Regions from separate parts of the Paenibacillus sp. p3-SID1389 genome, predicted to be linked through region 2. Evidence: riboswitches for the same ligand, from Rfam matches in the RefSeq annotation. Region 2 holds a riboswitch; the other holds the start of a gene.
What was found. A riboswitch is a leader RNA that binds a small molecule or an ion and turns the genes downstream of it on or off. The one in region 2 is predicted to bind glycine.
Positions count from the first base shown of each region.

Region 1: linked by a shared signal. The riboswitch ahead of sdaAB (L-serine ammonia-lyase, iron-sulfur-dependent subunit beta) and the one ahead of gcvT (glycine cleavage system aminomethyltransferase GcvT) in region 2 are both predicted to bind glycine.

Region 1 covers NZ_JALXVO010000001.1:195,829-200,233, reverse strand. The annotation lists gene M3G15_RS00815 (MFS transporter) at 1-17, shown strand, start outside; gene sdaAA (L-serine ammonia-lyase, iron-sulfur-dependent, subunit alpha) at 173-1,054, opposite strand; gene sdaAB (L-serine ammonia-lyase, iron-sulfur-dependent subunit beta) at 1,072-1,743, opposite strand; glycine riboswitch at 1,907-2,033, opposite strand; gene M3G15_RS00800 (S8 family serine peptidase) at 2,530-4,405, shown strand, end outside.
Region 2 covers NZ_JALXVO010000019.1:40,646-45,050, forward strand. The annotation lists gene gcvPA (aminomethyl-transferring glycine dehydrogenase subunit GcvPA) at 1-370, opposite strand, end outside; gene gcvT (glycine cleavage system aminomethyltransferase GcvT) at 390-1,520, opposite strand; glycine riboswitch at 1,611-1,730, opposite strand; glycine riboswitch at 1,731-1,829, opposite strand; gene gcvH (glycine cleavage system protein GcvH) at 2,042-2,470, shown strand; gene mtnB (methylthioribulose 1-phosphate dehydratase) at 2,575-3,249, opposite strand; gene proC (pyrroline-5-carboxylate reductase) at 3,319-4,179, opposite strand; gene M3G15_RS10255 (glutamate-5-semialdehyde dehydrogenase) at 4,228-4,405, opposite strand, start outside.

The DNA.
Region 1 (4,405 bases), on a different contig from region 2:
GCTGCCGCAAATTTTAGTGCATCGCTTCGGATTAACCGCCAGCCATGCCGGACTGGTCATCTTCCCGGGCTCGATCCTCGCGATGGTCGCTTCCCGCAAAGTGGGTTCGGTCATCGACCGTCAAAATCCATACCCTACCTCTGAAAAAAGAAAACCTTTGGAGCAACTCCTTCTACTTCTTCCGGCTTCGCAGCTCCTTCATGATTTTGCGGCCGGTAGGCGTTTGTGCCAGCCCGCCCTGCGCGGTTTCGCGATGGCGGCTGGGCATCGCCGAGCCCACCTCCAGCATCACGTCGATGACTTCGTCCGACGGGATCGCACTGCGCACACCGGCCAAGGCCATATCGGCGGCAGCCAGCGCATTCACCGCCCCAAAGCCGTTACGCACGATACAAGGAATTTCGACGAGACCGCCAACGGGATCACAGATCAACCCCAGCGTGTTCTTTAACGCGAGGCCAACGGCGTGCACCGCCTGCTCCGGCGTCCCACCGCGTAGCTCAACCATTGCACCGGCCGCCATCCCAATCGCCGATCCGATTTCTGCTTGGCAGCCCCCTTCTGCACCGGAAATAAACGAGTTGTTGGCGATCACGTACCCGATGGCCCCCGCGCAAAACAACCCGCGCACAAGATGCTCATCCTCCCAGCCGAAGCGCTCTTGGGCGCTGACGAACACGCCGGGGATGATGCCGCACGAGCCCGCCGTCGGCGTGGCGACGATCCGGCCCATCGAAGCGTTCACCTCGGACACGGCCAGCGCATAAGCCATGGCCTGACATGCGATGTCACCAACCGAGGTCTCACTGCGATTGCGGTAAGCCTCCACCCTTTTGGCATCGCCGCCGGTCAGCCCGCTTGTGGAGACGATATCCTCCGTCAGCCCCTTATGCACCGCCGTTTTCATGATTTGGTAGTATTCGTTCATGGCGGCCAAAATTTCTTCCTCCGATTGCCCGCTCTCTTCCACCTGGTCCTGAATCATAATGCTGGAAATCGTGCGAGATTCCCGCTCACAGAGCTGGGCCAGCTCACGTAAATTTTTAAAACGCATCGTGCTCCCTCCTCATTTTACTTCGTCAGATCAATATAGGACACTTGGCTGACATGCTCCAACGCACGGATCGCCTCCACTAATTCCGGCGGAATGGACGAATCGGCTTCCACAACAGTCAGTGCCTCAGCGGTCCGCCCTTTCCGATCGGTAATAATGTAGCCGATATTGACGTTCTCCCGGCTGAACAAGGCCGTAATCCCTGCCAGTACCCCTTGCCGGTCTGCGTGGGAGATGACCAGCGTCGGCAGCTCGCCTGAGCATTTCACCTCAAAACCGTCGATGTTGCGAATGACGATCGTCCCTCCGCCAATGGATGCCCCCATGACCTCGATATGACTTCCGTCTTGGCGGGTTAGTTTTATTTTTACCGTATTCGGATGGGCCCCAGGCAGGACTCCGGTGGCAAACACCACCTCAATCCCCTGCTTTTCAGCGTCCTGCATCGACTGGCGGATTCGCTCGTCGTCCGTACGGTAATCCAGAATGCCGCCAACGATGGCCAGATCGGTACCGTGCCCGCTGTACGTTTCGGCAAAGGAGCCGTAGAAACAAATCTCCGCCTTGACCGGCGCGGTTCCGAGCAGCTGACGGGCAAATCGTCCAATCCGTACAGCCCCGGCCGTATGTGAGCTGGAAGGCCCAATCATCGCCGGACCGATAATAGAAAATACGCTTTTAAATCGCATCGCTACATCTTCCCCTCATTTTTTCTATGACGAAAAAGAGACAGAGCAAAAAGGCTGCTGCCTTTCGCTCTGTCCCCGTTACCTGAAAGTTTAATGTTCCCGGTTCAACTTAACATCCGGGTCCATGTACCTCTTGGGTGGCTGTTCGCTCTCTCCAGAGTGGCGTCCGATCATGGTCCTTGTACCTGAGAGATTCGGCTGCCGGCTGCAGGACCGGCCCTTGCTCCTTCGGTGCCGCTAAGCTGGCGTCCCTTTTCGGATCAGCCCGCGGACTCTCCCATCATCCTCATTCGCCGATATGAATTTGTGCTTAATGTAAACCGAAGCCAGCAAGATGTCAAGATATCTTACATAAATTCCGGTGGTTCACGTTGAATTCTAGTTATTTTTTCCTATTTTTATAAGAAAATATGTATATTTTACTCATCCACCCACTTGTATACCTGATTTTACAGATATATACTGTCCGTAACAACCCCAGATTTTACCTTATTTTATGAATTGTTGAAAAATAAGGTGCGCTCCGTGTTAACTTATCTTCACTCTATGACCCCTGCTAAACTAAAACGATTCTCTCCACAGCATTGGCTTCAACTCACATCCACATCCACCATGACTTACTTACACCCGCTTCCACTATTTTACATGAAGGAGGTGATGTACCCAAGAGGCACTTGCTTCAATTTTTGTCAGGCGTAATGCGTCCGGACTCAGCTATTCGTTTCTCCGGGCGGCCGTCACAGGATGGATGTTGGGCTTAAAACTTAATCAAAGGGAGTGAAGAAGTTGATAAGTCTCAAGAGATTTCGCAAACCTTTCTCGCTTGGCATGTCGATCCTTCTTGCGTTAACTCTCGTTCCCGTCGCCTCCGCCAGCAGCAGCAGCGTATCGGGACAAAGCAGCCTGAGATCGACCGCGCCCCAAGTGGCCGAAGCCAAGATCGACGCTAAATTGCAGACCCAGTTTAAGCAAGACGACTTCGTCACCTACCTGGTCAAACTCAAGGAGCAGACCGATACAACTTCGGTCGCCAAGCTGGCTCTTCAGAAAGCCCAGCTGGAGAAATCCACTCCTTCCGCCGCGAAGCTGTCCGTACGGACTTCCGTTGTCAGCGCCCTGCGCGAAACGGCCTCCCGCACCCAATATGCGCTGGAGGAATACTTGCGGAAAGCCCAGCAATCCGGAGAGGTGAAAGACTACAAAAGCTACTTTATCGTAAATGCCATGGCGGTGACAAGCTCGAAAGAAGTACTGGAGCAAATCGCCCTTTTCCCCGAAGTGGAGAAAATTCTGCCGAATGAAGAACGACATCTGCAAAAGGTTGAAATCCACAAAGATGCGGCTGCAGAGCCTGCCGTGAAACCGGCCGACGAAATTTCTTCTTCGCTGGGCGGCACAAGTCAAGCTCCCTCCGACGTTACTCCAAGCAGCGTCGAGTGGAACATCGCCCAGGTCAATGCCCCCGAGGTGTGGAATATGGGCATCGACGGCACCGGCATCGTTGTAGCTAACCTCGATACCGGGGTAGATTACAACCACCCGGCTCTACGGAGCAAATGGCGGGCCCTTGATGCTTCGGGCAATATCGTGAATCCCGAACTCAGCTGGTATGATCCGCACAGCCATGCTTCGCTGCCTACCGATAGCCACGGCCACGGCACGCACACCATGGGAACGATGGTTGGTTCGGAGCCGGACGGCTCGAACCAGATCGGCGTCGCGCCTGGGGCGAAATGGATCGCAGTCCGTATCTTTAACCCCTCCACCACGGATGCCATCATTCTGGACGGCGGCCAATGGTTGCTCGCCCCGGTGGATGCCGAAGGGAATCTGCATCCGGAGCTGGCTCCGGACGTGGTGAACAATTCCTGGGGAGGAGGCCCCGGTATTGATGAATGGTTCCGCCCGATCGTACAAGCTTGGAGAAGCGCGCAAATCTTCCCTGAGTTCTCGGCGGGCAACACCGATATCTTCAACCCCGGCGGTCCCGGTTCGGTAGCTGCGCCAGCTAACTATCCTGAAGCGTTTGCCACCGGTGCTACGGACATCAACGGGAATTTGGCGGATTTCTCTTTGCGTGGACCTTCGCCTTACGGTGAAATTAAACCGGAAGTTTCCGCACCGGGGGTCAACATTCGGTCCTCCGTTCCCGGTGGTGCCTATGAAGGCGGCTGGGACGGCACCTCGATGGCAGGCCCGCATACGACAGCCATCGCTGCCTTGCTGCTGCAGGCCAACCATTCCCTCACGGTAGACCAGCTGGAGGAAATCCTGACCAGCACGGCCACACCGCGGACAGACGCCGAGTATGAGACAGTCCCTAATAACGGGTATGGATACGGCATTGTAAATGCGTTGAACGCCGTAGGCTCTGTTCTCCAAGGGATCGGCAGCGTCTCCGGTCGCGTGGTGACCGGCGGAGAAGACTTGGACGAACCGGTCCTAGAGCATACGCCGCCTACCTTAATATATGAAGGCTTTGATTTGACATTATCCGCCCGTGTCAGCGACGAGGTGGCGGTCACGTCGGTCGATTTTTATGCGAAAGAAGCTGGAACCAGCCATTATTTATATATTCCGGCCACACGGGTATCCGGAAACGAGAAGGATGGCGTATATGAAGCCATCATCCCCGCTTTCCTGATCGGAACAGCCGGCCTTG
Region 2 (4,405 bases):
AGATGTACGACTGGAATTCGAAAATCGCCTGCAGCTCGCCTTGGCTAATTTCCGGCTGATACGGCGTGTACGCGGTATAAAATTCCGAACGGGACACGACGTGCTGAATGACGGAAGGAATGTGATGGTCATAAATCCCGGCACCAAGAAAGCTGGTGAATCGGTCGGTGTCGGCATTACGACCGGCAAGTTCTGCTAAGTGGCGGGTCAGCGCGTATTCGTCTAAACGAGGGGATACCGGGAGTTCACCTTGAATGCGAATGCTCTCCGGAATGTCCTTGAACAGCTCTTGGACGGAGCTTGCTCCGATCGTTTGCAGCATTTCCGCTTGGTCTTGTTCGGTTAACGGCAAATAACGATGTTTTAGCATCTGATTTCGTGTTCTCCTTTCACCGCTTGGCGGCAGGGTTTCGGCGATAGAACGGCAGCGGGACGACCTTGGCCTTCAGCCGCTTGCCGCGGATGTCGACCTCCACAATCGTGCCGGGTTTGGTATAGCGGTTGGTGAGGATCGCCATCCCGAGGTTTTTTTTCAGGGTAGGCGATTGCGTGCCTGTCGTGACTTCTCCGATCGGTTCCTCAGAGCCTTCGGCAAACACCGGGTAATGCGTACGCGGAATCCCGCGATCGATCATCTCCAGGCCGACGAGGCGGCGAGGGATGCCTTCATCCCGTTGTTTGATCAATGCATCGCGGCCGATGAAGTCGCCTTGCTCCAGCTTCACGAATCGGTTTAAGCCCGCTTCGAGCGGGGTGATCTCAGGTCCCAATTCCTGGCCGTACAGAGGCAGGCAAGCTTCGAAGCGCAGCGTATCTCTAGCGCCCAGCCCGGCCGGGAGAAGGCCATGGCTCTCCCCGGCCTCCATCAGTATGTCCCAAAGCGCTTGCGCTTGCTCGGCTGCTACATACAACTCAAATCCGTCCTCGCCGGTATACCCGGTTCTGGACAGCAAGGCAGGTATGCCGGCAATCCGCGCTTCCCGGATAAATGTGAACGGACGCAAGGCCCCTGGATCCTCCCCTTCGCTAAGAGGGGAGAGGAGGGAGGCGGCCAGCGGCCCTTGAACGGCAAGCAACGCCGTCTCGTCGGAGGCGTTCCGCATGGTTACACCTTCAGCAGGAAGGTGCTGCTGCAGCCAGTCCCAGTCTTTTTCAATATTCGAGGCGTTGACCACCAGCATGTACTTGCCTTCATCCAGTTGATAGATCAACAGATCGTCCACCACGCCGCCATCGGGATAGCAGAGCAAGGTGTATTGGGCTTTCCCCGGCTGAAGCAGAGTCACGTCGTTGGTTGTCATGTGTTGCAAAAAGCGTTCCGACTCAGGGCCCTCCACGAAAAATTCGCCCATATGCGATACGTCAAACAGACCGGCGCGCTCGCGCACGGCTTCGTGCTCTTTCTGGATGCCGCTGAACTGCACCGGCAGCTCCCAACCGCCGAAATCGATACAGCGGACTCCTTCATAACGCGCATATCCGGGATAGAGCGGCGTACGCCGCAATGCGGATTCGGACATTACCATCACCTCGTAAGGGCCGGATCGGCCAATTTTTGAGAACAGCAAAAAGGACAGGCCAAAGAAAACCCGCTAGCCTACCTAACGGTTCTTCCCGGCTCTGTCCCTTGTACCTGAGAGTTACCCTGTGCTAAGGCTCGAAGCTCGCGCAGGTTTCCCCTTGGGTGATTCACGTAGAGGACACCTCTACGTGAATGCTCTCCAGAGTTGCGTCCGGCAGAGGTCCTTTTGCCTGAGAGATTCACCGCTTCGCGGCTTGCTCCTTCGGCGTTACAATACGGTAATTGTAATCTCTCCCCCTGCCATCAACCGCAGCTTACACATCTCATTAATACTCAAAAACCGCCTAGATGTCAATAAAGTTATCATAATAATTTTAATTAAATTCGTTTACTGGAAAAGGCTACGCTTACATTTTGCTAGACTCTATCAAATGTGTTAATAATATTGACATAAGAGCTAGGTTTGGAATAATCTGAACGAGGGAAATACGAAGATAGATAATTCACAATGTGTAAGGTATGCTAGATCATCCGAAAGAGGAGGAGCAAGCTTTGGCTAGTGAGATCAGGGAAAACGTGTTGTACAGCGATGAGCATGAATGGGTGCTTGATTTGGGGGATGGGACGGTGAAGATCGGCATCTCCGACGTAGCCCAACATCGGCTGGGCGACATCGTGTTCGTGGAGCTGCCCGAACCGGGGCAGGAATTCGAAGCGCAGGAAGGCATCGGAACGATCGAATCCGTTAAGACGGTCGCCGATTTGTTTACGCCGGTCAGCGGGACTGTGCTGGCGGTGAACCGGGAGCTGGATACCGCGCCGGAGCTCGTGAATGAAGAGCCGTACGACGGGGGCTGGATGGTTCACATTCGTTTGAAGGAAGACGCAAACGTCGCGCTGGCGAATTTGATGGACGCGAAGGCGTATGCGGAATTTATCGAGAGATAAAGCAAGATTTCGGGCAAAGTAAGAAACTCGCGGTCAGCGTAATCGCGGAAGCCGCTGATGTTCGGTCAGCATAACTCCGCTATCGCTTGTCGCGAGTTGTTTTTTTAGGCATGATGCCCTTTGGGGGGCAACAGCAGGGAACGGTACAGCGCTTCAAACATAAATTCCAGCGCTTCCAGATGGCGCTTGGCCTTGGTGATGTTAGCCCCCCAGGCATAGATCCCGTGATTTTGCAGCAACAACGCGGGCACACTTGTATCCAGACTGCCCGGGATTTGCTTGAGGATGGCAGGGAGCTCGGCGGCGTTTGGCAGAATCGGCACTCGGATCTCCGCTTGCGTCTCCCATATCTCTAGGCTTTTGAGCAGTTCGTTTCCCTTGAGTGGGACGCCGCCATCCGCTGCGAAATAGTCGCTGAGCACATTATTGAACGTCGTATGTACGTGCGCGATCGCGCCGCAGCCGGTCATCCGGTAGATTCTCGCGTGTATCGGTGCGTCGGCGCAAGGCTTGAGCCGCGTTGGCTCACAGGGCGCGCCGGCGGAATCGACGAACAGCACGCCTGCCGGAGGGGAGGGTGCCGCTGACAGCTCCGACTTATACGTCTCGTCGGCTGTTACGGCAAACACGAACCGGTCCGGCGTATACCGGCCGACCCTCATCGACAAGCTGCCGCTGGAAGCGGGGAACCAACCGCGGGCGGCGAACTCCTCCCGCAGGCGTTGGATGGCGTCCAGCGCCGCTTGTTTTTCTTCCCATGGGATATCGACGTAGTTCATGCTGCCGTCCCCCTTTCATACTGGCCTTAAGTGCATTGCCGGCCATCGCTGCACCACACAGCTTCGCTGCTACAACAGCGCTTGTCTCACGGCTTCGCCCATTTCTTTCGAGCGTTCGGCAGCCCGGTGGACCGCAGCCTTTACGTTCGGCTGAAAGCTGCCGGCTTCCAGCACGCCGATCGCCGCTTGCGTCGAACCGTTTGGCGAGGTGATGTCCGCACGCAGCTTGGTAGGCGCTTCGCCGGTTTCCGACATCATGAGGGCAGCGCCCAGCACCGTTTGCACGGTAAGCTCGCGGGATTGCTCTGGTGTTAGCCCGCCTTCGATGCCCGCTTCAATCATCGCTTCCATCAGATAATAAACATATGCAGGTCCGCTCCCGGATACGCCCGTCAAAATTTCCATTTGTTCTTCAGGGATAACGCTAACCATTCCAACGGCTTCAAACATCGACAAGACTTGGGCGCGCTGCGCCTCGGTGGTCTCCGGAGAGAAGGAGATCCCGGTAGCTCCATGTCCGATGGAGCAGGAGGTGTTTGGCATCGTGCGAGCCACTGCGACCGGACTGCCAAGCAGGACTTGAATCGTCGCGATAGATAAGCCGGCGATCAGGGAGACGATCAACTGACCCTCGCGCAGAAGCGGTCCAAGTTCAGCCAAAGCTTCGCCGGCGTCCTTCGGCTTCATCGCCAGGACGATAATCGATGCATCCCGCAAGTAGACCCGTTTCGCGTCCTCTTCAGCCGCTGTTTGTACCTGGTAGGTTTGCGCTAAATAATCGAGCCGTTCCCGGTTCGAGCGATTCAGCATCACAATTTGATCCGCGCCAGCAACTTGCTTATGGAGCAAGCCGCGTACGATCGCTTCAGCCATCGAACCCGCTCCATAGAAACAGATGGTGGAGGCGGACAAAGTGGGTATGGTATTCATAGCATATGACCTCCGGTTTTAATGGTGGAAAAAAAGGGGGACACCCCGTTACTGCCGGATTTGTCCGTTCCCCTGGATGATATATTTACTTGAGGTGAGCGCAGTTAGGCCCATCGGTCCGCGGGCATGCAGCTTTTGGGTACTGATGCCGATCTCTGCGCCGAACCCGAACTCGAAGCCGTCGGTGAAGCGGGTAGAGGCGTTGTGGTAAACCGCCGCAGCGTCC